DNA from 3 places in the Cupriavidus sp. USMAHM13 genome. Region 2 is predicted to be linked to each of the others. Evidence: predicted binding sites of a transcription regulator. Region 2 holds the regulator's gene; each other region holds the start of a gene.
The links. Region 2 encodes sigma-54, which starts transcription at its own class of promoters, with help from an activator protein. Its sites were predicted from a motif close to TGGCANGNAANCTGCTTT; they were not measured.
Positions count from the first base shown of each region.

Region 1: a site for sigma-54 is predicted at 1,697-1,714, ahead of BKK81_RS05340 (pilin). Genes of this name have one in related genera too.
Region 3: a site for sigma-54 is predicted at 1,858-1,875, ahead of BKK81_RS19130 (collagen-like triple helix repeat-containing protein). Genes of this name have one in related genera too.

Region 1 is NZ_CP017751.1:1,191,417-1,194,690, forward strand. Features, by position in the region: gene sucD (succinate--CoA ligase subunit alpha) at 1-345, shown strand, start outside; gene BKK81_RS05335 (TerC family protein) at 722-1,417, shown strand; gene BKK81_RS05340 (pilin) at 1,786-2,247, shown strand; gene BKK81_RS05345 (PglL family O-oligosaccharyltransferase) at 2,347-3,274, shown strand, end outside.
Region 2 is NZ_CP017751.1:948,586-951,859, forward strand. Features, by position in the region: gene ptsN (PTS IIA-like nitrogen regulatory protein PtsN) at 1-90, opposite strand, end outside; gene hpf (ribosome hibernation-promoting factor, HPF/YfiA family) at 475-825, opposite strand; gene BKK81_RS04310 (RNA polymerase factor sigma-54) at 875-2,350, opposite strand; gene lptB (LPS export ABC transporter ATP-binding protein) at 2,451-3,245, opposite strand.
Region 3 is NZ_CP017752.1:150,460-153,733, reverse strand. Features, by position in the region: gene BKK81_RS19135 (DUF2867 domain-containing protein) at 1-392, shown strand, start outside; gene BKK81_RS19130 (collagen-like triple helix repeat-containing protein) at 474-1,814, opposite strand; gene BKK81_RS19125 (helix-turn-helix domain-containing protein) at 2,286-3,274, opposite strand, start outside.

The DNA.
Region 1 (3,274 bases), 240 kb from region 2:
GCCGTCGGCATCGGTGGCGACCCCATCAACGGCCTGAAGCACATCGACGTCATGAAGATGTTCAATGACGATCCCGATACCGACGCCGTCGTCATGATCGGCGAGATCGGTGGTCCGGACGAGGCCAACGCCGCCTACTGGATCAAGGAAAACATGAAGAAGCCGGTGGTCGGCTTCATCGCTGGCGTGACCGCGCCCCCGGGCAAGCGCATGGGCCACGCCGGCGCGCTGATCTCGGGCGGTGCCGACACCGCCCAGGCCAAGCTGGAAATCATGGAAGCGTGCGGCATCAAGGTCACGCGCAACCCGTCCGAAATGGGCCGCCTGCTGAAGGCTGCGCTGTAATTCGGCGTCCGATTCCCGGTGTCCCGCCGCGCCCCGCGCGGCGCCGGCACCGACCGCCGGCCCCGGCCGGCCATGCAATGCCCCCGCCCATGCGGGGGCATTGTCATTCTGGCGGAGGCAATCCCGTTGTCCTTGACGCCCCGGCCTTGCACGACTTCCCGCCAGACAAAGCGGCTCAACGCACTTGAGACCCAGGACACTAGGGTATCTCCCAGGTCTGCTGGTATCCTGATTGAAACCTAATCGAAAGGTTCATACGGTAAATCTCCATGTCTGAATTTTCAGACATCCGAAATGCCGCAGTCGCGCGCCGAGCCAGCGCGCGGACCTGTCGTTATCCATCAACACCAAGTCATAGAAACCGAGGAGCTTCACCGTGGAATTGCTGTCCTCCACCGCGTTCTGGATCGCGCTGGGATCGATCATCCTGACCAATATCGTCTTGTCGGGCGACAACGCCGTGGTGATCGCCCTGGCCTCGCGCAACCTGCCGCCCGCCCAGCAGAAGAAAGCCATCTTCTGGGGCAGCGCCGCCGCCATCATCATGCGCGTGGTGCTGACCGTGGCGGCCGTCAAGCTGCTGAGCCTGCCCTACCTGAAGATCGTCGGCGCCCTGCTGCTGGTCTACATCGGCGTGCAATTGCTGACCGGCGACGATGACGAGGACGGCCACGATGCCAAGGACAATATCTGGGCCGCCATCCGCACCATCCTGATCGCCGACCTGGTGATGTCGCTCGACAACGTGGTGGCCGTGGCCGCCGCCGCGCAGAAGGGCCCCGAAGGCAGCCAGCTGATGCTGCTGGTGCTGGGCCTGGGCCTGTCGATCCCGCTGATCGTGTTCGGCAGCACCATCCTGCTCAAGGTGATGGAGCGCTTCCCCATCATCATCGTACTGGGTGCCGCCCTGCTGGGCTACCTGGCCGGCGAGATGCTGGTCAGCGACCCGGTCGACGCCGCCTGGTTCGAGGCCAACGTGCCGCACGCCCACCTCGTGTTCGGCGTCGTCGGCGCCGTGCTGGTGGTGCTGATCGGCAAGCTGCTGCAGCGCCGCGGCGCACAGACCGCCTGACCGACCCGTCCTCTCAGCGGCGACTGGGCGTGAAGCCCGGGCGCCGTCGTTCCGGGCGGCCGCAGCGATGCGGCCGCCCGTTTTTCTGCTGGAGCGGGGAGCGGCGCGCTGCCCGGGAGGCGCCGGATTTCAGTTGGATTCGTTTCTGATCGAAACGGCGCTTCCATTGCCTGCCGCAGCCTGTCAGCCTGGGTGACAAAATTTGCGCCAGCGCAAAGCCATCGGCCGCCCAACTGCCGAAAATTGTCACTTCGTGCCTTCACATACCCTCCAAAAGGCTGGCATGAAGACTGCTTTATATGTCCCGCATCACATGAAACACGATGTTTCATCACATCGGGAAAATACCTTCAAGGGGTCAAATCACCATGCAACGCGTACAACAACTGAAGAAGCTGGGCCGCCGTGCCCAGAAGGGCTTTACGCTGATCGAACTGATGATCGTCGTGGCGATCATCGGTATCCTGGCGGCGATTGCGATTCCGCAGTATCAGGACTACGTGACGCGCGCGCGCTGGGCCGACAACATTGCTTCGATCGCATCAACGAAGATCGCTATTGGACAGTGCCTGCAGGAAAACAGTGGCGATATGACGAAGTGCGCGACGGCAGCTCTGCTGAACACGGCCGTTGGCTATCCTTCGTTGCCCGTACCGAAAAATGGTACCGTTGCTTGGGATGGTACTGTTCCGGCACTTACCATCACCGGCTCGGGTCAGTTGACCGCGTGCGTCGTGACCTTTACGCCTGTTACTACGGACCCGACGCAGATCAAGTGGACCGGCGCTACGTCGGGCAATGGTTGCACGAAGCAACAGACGGGCGTCTGATAGGCTTGTAAGCATTGGAAGAAGGCGCCCCACCCGGGGCGCTTTTTCTTTCCCCACCCCCCAAGCTATCATGCGCCTTTGCCCCCACCAGGCACCCGCATGCCGCCTCTCAGGTTCTCGCTTCCGGCCCTAGCCGTTTTCCTCGCTGTCGCGTTTCCCCCGCTGGTTTCCCGGCATACCCTGCCGCTCGCTACTTTCTACGGCGAATGGGCCTCGCTGCTGCTGTTCGCGTTGAGCGCCTGGCTGTTGTGCAGCCTCGCCACGCGCGCCGGCCAGCGTAGCGAGGCGCCGCTGCTGCCCATCGCCGCGCTGTTCCCCCTCTGGTTGATCCTGACCGGCCTGCTGCAGGCCGCCGCCGGCATGCCCGACATCACCGGCAGCCGCCTGCTGACGCAGCTGGCGCTAGCGCTGGGCGCGGTGGTGATGCTGGCCGCCTGGCGCTACGGGCAGGCCGCGGGCCGCGACGGGCGCCGCCACCTGCTCGATGCGCTGGCCGCCGCCTGGCTGGTGGCGGGGTTGCTGGGCACGCTGGCGCAATGGGCGCAGGTCTTCCACCTGGAGCCGGGTAGCCTGGGCCTGGTCTCTTCCTATTTCTACGATGACAACCGCCGCCTGTGGGGCAACCTGAACCAGCCCAACCACCAGGCCACGGTCGAGGGGCTGGCGCTGGCGGCCTCGGTCTGGCTGGCCGCGCGCGGCCGCCTGGGCGCGCCGGCCTGGCTGGCGGCGGCGCTGCTGCTCGAGAGCGGCATCGTACTGTCCGGCTCGCGCACAGGCGTGCTGCACGTGGGGCTGGCGACCTTGTGCGCCTTGCTGATGGCCTGGCTGGCGCGCGCGGGCGCGATGGATGGCGAGCGTGGCCGACTGGGCGCCAGCGCGCGCCGCGCCGGACCGCTGGCGCGGCCGGCCGGCCTGTTGTTCGCGGCGGTGGCGCTGGTGGCGGGCCTGCTGGTGCTGCAGCCCCTGGTCAAGGCGGCGGGGCAGGCCTTCGGTTGGAACCTGTTCGACACCATCGCCCAACTGCAGG
Region 2 (3,274 bases):
TCCGGCCTGTTCGAAGACGCGCTTCTTGCTGGTGACGCTGACGTCGAGTGTGATGTTGCCTGGCGGCAGCAATTTGGCCAAACGGTTCATGGCAGGTGCGCAGGGATTCCAGATAAGCGGCCCGGTGCGCTGCGCGCCCGGCCGGGTCAAAGAGGCGGAATATCCGCTCGCTCCGCCGGTCGGGCGCCGGCATGCGGAGTATCGGACCATTATAGAGCAGCCCGCCCGCCTTCTTGTGCGGCGCGCAAGCCGCGGTCCCGGCGGTAGCGGCGACTCATGTATTGGAGAGCATACACTGCGTCGCGCCACTTGCGAACTCCCCCGGACGAGGGCGTGTACGGGGCGTGCACGCGAGCCGGTCCGCCAAAAGCAAAAAACCGCGCTGATGCGCGGTTCGTGGTCTGGCCCTTGTGCTGGTGGCCGACGGGCGGCCTCAAGGCAGATCAGGCAGATTGTTCTTATTGTTTTCTCTGGCTATTGCTGCATCTGTGCGGCAGCCATCTGGTACTTCACGGATTCCCGGTCGTGGCTCTGCACGCGGTCCTTGTACCGGATGACCTGACGGTCCAGCTTGTCGACCAGTGCGTCGATCGCCGCATACAGGTCTTCGTGGTGCGCCTCGACGAAGATGTCCTTGCCCTTCAGATGCAGATTGATTTCCGCGTACTGACGCCTGTCCTTTTCCTTGTGGTTGTCGACAGAGAGCAGCACGCTAACGCCGATGACTTGATCGAAATGCCTGACGATACGCTCCAGCTTCGTTTCCACGTACTCACGCAGGGGTGGCGTGATGTCCAGGTGGTGTCCACTGATCTTGAAGTTCATAGCGCTTCTCCTTCTGAAAGAGCCACACCAGGCAGGCGATGCGGCTCGGCTACAAAGACTTGCGGAGATTGACTGCCGGGATCTTCAGCGCTTCTCGGTACTTGGCGACCGTCCGGCGCGCCACGACGAAGCCCTGATCGCCCAGCAATTCGGCAATTCGGCTGTCGGACAGGGGATTCTTCGGGTCTTCGGCTCCTATCAGTTGCTTGATCAAGGCTCGGATAGCCGTTGATGAAGCAGCGCCGCCCGTTTCCGTGGACACATGGCTGCCGAAGAAGTACTTCAGCTCGAAAGTGCCCATGGGGGTGGCCATGTATTTGTTAGTCGTCACCCGAGAGATGGTTGACTCGTGTAATCCCAGTGTATCGGCAATCTCCCGCAAAACCAAGGGGCGCATCGCAATTTCACCGTGGCTGAAGAAGTTCTTTTGACGCTCGACAATGGCCTGTGCGACACGCAGGATGGTGTCGAAGCGCTGCTGGATGTTCTTGATCAGCCAGCGGGCTTCCTGCAGTTTCTGCTGCAGGCCGGCGGCACCGGATTCGCCCTTGGCGCCGCGCAGGATCTGCGCGTACATGTCGTTGATGCGCAGGCGCGGCATCACGTCGGGATTGAGTTGGGCGATCCAGCCGCTGCCGCTCTTGCGCACGAACACGTCGGGCACGACGAAGTCGGCCTGCGGACGGTTGTAGGCGTGGCCCGGATACGGTGCCAGCGAGCGGATCAGGTCATGTGCTGCCTTCAGCGCCGTCTCGTCCACCTGCAGCGCCTTCTTCAAGCGCGTGTAATCGCGCGCGGCCAGCAGTTCCAGGTGGTGGTTGACGATGCCCAGCGCCAGCTCGCGCTGCGGATGCGACAGCCGCCGCAGCTGCAGCGCCAGGCATTCGGCCGCATTGCGCGCTCCCACGCCGGGTGGATCGAAGCTCTGCAGCAGGGCCAGCATGGCCTGCACTTCCTCGATCTCGAACTCCAGCTCTTCGGGCAGCTCTTCGCAGATCTCCTCGAGCGTGGCGCTGAGGTAGCCGTCGTCGTCGAGCGACTCGATCAGGAAGATGGCCAGGCCCTTGTCGCGCGCCGAGATCTTCAGCGGCGCGAGCTGTTCCATCAGGTGCTCGCGCAGGGTCGGCTCGGCGTCGCGCAGTTGCAGCGGCGCCTTCTCGTCTTCGTCGCCCTGGGGGCGACGCGCGAAGTCGTCCAGGCTCCAGTCGCTGCCGTAGTCGTCGGCGCCGTCGCCGAAGCGCTCTTCATCGCCGCCGCCCTCGTCGCTGCGTGCCTCGCCATTGCCCTGCGCTTCGGCCGGGGCCGGCGCGGGTGCGCTCTGCACGTTGATGCTGCCATCGGCGGCCACCCGCAGCGGGCTCTCGATCCAATCGTTTTCGCGCTCGAGCAGAGGGTTTTCGATCAGGGCCTGCTCGACTTCCTGCTGCAGTTCGAGCGTGGAAAGCTGCAACAGCCGGATCGACTGCTGAAGCTGTGGCGTCAGTGCGAGATGCTGGGAAAGGCGGAGCTGAAGCGAAGGTTTCATGCGGCCTATTCTATGCCCATCCGCAGCGCGATGGAACGAAAATTGCTAACGTTCCTGCCGCTTTGTCGCGGTCCCGCGCCGGCGAGGCGCGGCCACCGCATCACATGCGGAAGTTCTCGCCCAGGTAGACCCGGCGCACCGATTCGTTGGCGATGATTTCCTGCGGGCGGCCCTCGGCCAGCACCGCGCCCTCGCTGATGATGTAGGCGTGGTCGCAGATGCCCAGCGTCTCGCGCACATTGTGGTCGGTGATCAGCACGCCGATGTTGCGCGCCTTGAGGAAGCTGACGATACGCTGGATCTCGCCCACCGCGATCGGGTCGACACCGGCGAACGGTTCGTCGAGCAGGATGAAGCGCGGGGCCGAAGCCAGCGCGCGCGCGATTTCCACGCGCCGGCGCTCGCCGCCCGACAGAGACAGCGCGGGATTCTGGCGCAGGTGGGCGATCTGCAGGTCGTCGAGCAGCGCGTCCAGGCGGCGCTCGATCTCCTGCGCCGACAGCGGCTTGCCGTCGACGATCTGCAGCTCCAGCACCGCGCGGATGTTCTCCTCGACGTTGAGCTTGCGGAACACCGAGGCCTCCTGCGGCAGGTAGGACAGGCCCATGCGCGCGCGCTCGTGGATGGCCAGGCCGCTCAGGTGCAGGCCGTCGAGCACGATGTCGCCTTCGTCCAGCGCCACCAGGCCGACGATCATGTAGAAGGAGGTGGTCTTGCCGGCGCCGTTGGGCCCCAGCAGGCCGACCACCTCGCCGCTCTTGACGTCGAGCGAGACGTCCTTGACCACCGTGCGCGAGCCATAGCGCTTCTTCAGGTGGCGTACCGTCAGCGTGCTGCCGCCGGCGGACTGGCCGTTGCTGGCGGTGGCGGCGGGGGCGGTCTGGGTATCGGTCATGAGGGCAGTGCGTTGGGAGCGCCTGGCGC
Region 3 (3,274 bases), on a different replicon from region 2:
TCGGGCTGTCGCAGCGGCAGCCGCTCGACCTGGACGATTTCACCTTTCTCGGTCGCGACGGTGACCGCGGGCTCGCCTTCGGCCTGACGGGGGCGTTCTGGCGCCCCGACTACGGCCTGGTGGAGATCCGCTCGCCCGAGCAGTTCCGCATGCACGGCCGCAACGATGTGTGCAGCCTGGTGATGTGCTTCGACACCGGCAGCGACGCCGCCGGGCGCACGGTGCTGCGTACCGAGACGCGTGTGTTCTGTCCGACGGCGGCGGTGCGGCGTCAGTTCGCGCCGTACTGGTACCTGATCCGGCCGGTCAGCGGGATGATCCGGCGCCGCATGCTGGCGCGCGTGCGGCAGCATGCCGAGAGCGAGGTGGCGCGGCGCGGGCGCGCCGGCTGAAACGGGGCAGGCGGGCGGGGAAGGCCGCGCCGGCATCCCCGCGGGGCACCGGCGCGGCCTCGCTGCCGTGCCTCAGTTCTCTCAGTTCTTCTTCTGGCCGGTCAGGCCGCCCAGCAGGTTGGTGACCGGCGCCAGCGGGCTGGCGGTCGAGCCACTGCTGCTGCCACTGCTGCCGCTGCCGCTGCCGCTCAGGCCGCTGGTCAGGCCGCCGACCAGGTTGGTGACCGGCGCCAGCAGGTTGGCGGGACTGTTGGTGCCGCCGCCGCTACCGCTGCCGGCGCCGCTGCCGCCGGCCACCCCGCTGAGCAGGTTGGTGACGGGGGCGAGCGGATTGCTGCCGCTGCTGCTGCCGCCGTTCTGCAGTCCGCCGGTCAGGCCTCCCAGCAGGTTGGTGACCGGCGCCAGCGGACCGCTGCTGCTGCCGCTGCTCCCGCCGAGCGTGCCGCCGAGGCTGCCGAGCAGGCTGGTGACCGGTGCCAGGGGATTGCTGCCGGTGCCGCCTGTACCACCGGTGCCGCCGGTGGGCGCATTGAGCAGGCCGCCGAGCGATGCCACCGTGGCGCCGGTGGTGCTGACGACACCGCCCAGGGTGGAGACGATCGGTGCATTGGTCTGGGTGAGCTGGTTGCCGACCTGGCCGACCGCGCCGCCCACGGTGGTGAGCAGGTTGTTGACCGGCGCACCCAGTCCGGTGGCCTGGCCCAGGGTCTGGGTGGTGCTGACCAGCGCGGAGGTGAGGGGCTCGATAGCCTTGCCGACCGTGGTGGTCAGCTGGGTGACCGGGGCGGTCACGGACTGCGGGCTCAGGTTGCCGACCAGGCCGCCGACCTGGCTGACCACCGAACCCACCGGCTGGGTGACCGGCGCCAGCGCGCCCTGGCCCAGGTTGCTGACCGCGCTGCCGACGCCGCCGATGGTGGTGCCGAGCTGGTTGAGCGCCGAGGGGCCGGTGGCGCCCGTGGCGCCGGTGGAGCCAGTGGATCCGGTCGTGCCGGTGGACCCGGTGGACCCGGTCGTGCCCGATGGCCCGGAGGGGCCGGTGGCGCCGGTGGACCCCGTGGCGCCGGTCGGTCCGGTGGCGCCGCTGCCACCCGTCGCGCCGGTGCCACCGGTGGCGCCGGTCCCGCCGGTGCTGCCCGACGGTCCGGTCGCTCCGGTCGAACCCGTGGTGCCGGTGGTGCCGGTGGTGCCGGTCGCGCCCGAGGCACCGGTGGTGCCATTGCTGCCATTGTTGCCGGTGGCCCCGGTGGTGCCTTGCGGGCCTGCGTTGCCGGTGGCGCCGGTAGTGCCCTGGCTGCCGGCGGTGCCCGCCGTGCCGGCCGGGCCGGTTGCGCCCATGGCGCCGTCACTGCCGTTGGCGCAGCCGCCGAGCAGGACCAGGGTGCCGACAGTGATGCCGAGCAGGAGATGCGGATTGCGCACGGTAATTCCCCTCTAAGATCGTTGTTTGACTCGGAGAGGTCGGACTGCAATTGGCGTGCCCGTGGCCTCGGGCTGTCGCGCGGCGCCGGCCGCGCTGCCTTCGATTGCCCACAATCCCTTGTGGCGCAAGGATCCGCGGGTGGAGGCGGGGATTGGCACGGGCCGTCGCCGGAGCCCGTTCAGGGCGCTTCCCGCGTTACGGTGTCCGTAACGCGCCCGTAACGCCGTCCGCCATGCTGTCCGTTATCTCCCCTGTCCAGCGGAGCCTTCGTCACGTGGCGGCTCGGCCGGCCGGCTGGCGGCGCTGCGGCGCTTCCGTTCCCGCCCGCACTTGACAATGCCGGGGCGCGCTGACGGCTGCGAGCGGCGCCGGCGCCATCGCGCTCGGCACGCACCTGAGCGCCATCGCGCTGTCGCCTTGATGCCCTGAAATCCTGATGTCTTGATGTCTCCGGCGCGGCGGCCTGGGCTTCAGGGCCGCGCCTGCCCGGGACTCCCGCGATGTTCGCGGTATTCACTGGGGCTCAGGCCGGTGTGCGCGCGGAAGGCGCGGCTGAAGTGCGACAGGTTGCCGAAGCCCCAGGACAGCGCGATCTCGGTGATCGAGCGGCCCGCCAGCTGCGGCGCGCGCAGGTCGCGCATGCAGCCTTCCAGGCGCTGGCGCTGGATGCGCTCGGCGGGCGTCTCGCCGCTGCCGGAGAAGGCGTTGTACAGGTGGCGGCGGCTGCAGTTCAGCAGCTGCGCCAGCCGCTCCGGGGTGAAACCCGGGTCGCGCAGGTGCGCGCCGATGGCCTGGCGGATGCGGTCCAGCAGCAGCGCGCGCTGGCTGGGCGCGCTCTCCACGCCCTGCAGTTCCAGCAGCGACAGCTGCACCAGTTGCAGCAGCATTTCGCCGGCGCCGTGTGCGGCCGCATCGCTCATGTGCGGCAGCTCGCGGAAGGTGTGGCGCATCGATTCGAGCGCCACGCGCGAGATCCCGGCCGCGCCGCCGACCTGGCGCGCCATCAGCGCGTCGAGGCGCAGGCCAGAGGCGGCGATGCGTTCCTTGGGCACCATCACGACCAGGTGTTCGCACGCGAGCGGGTTCGAGACGGCGTAGGGCGCCGTGGTGTCATAGATGGCCCAGGCGCCGGCGCCCACCTGCGCGGTGCGTCCGGCCTGCTCGACCTCGGCCACGCCAAGCGCGGGCGCCACGATCTTCAGGTAAGGCTGCTCGCTCTGGCGGGCCAGGGCGCGGCTGCGCAGCACGCGGTGGCGGTCGGCGCGCAGGCGCGTGAGGATCACGCCGCCGGCGTGGCAGGCGCACAGGCTGCCGCGGAAGCCCGCGCTATCTGTGCGATCAGCGTGATCGGTGCTTTCGCCAGCGCCGTAGAGATCCGACTGCAGCCCGCCGAAATGCTCGTGCATCCACTGCCGCCACGCCGCAGCGCGCTCGCGCGGGGCGAGCGGTTCGGTGGTCA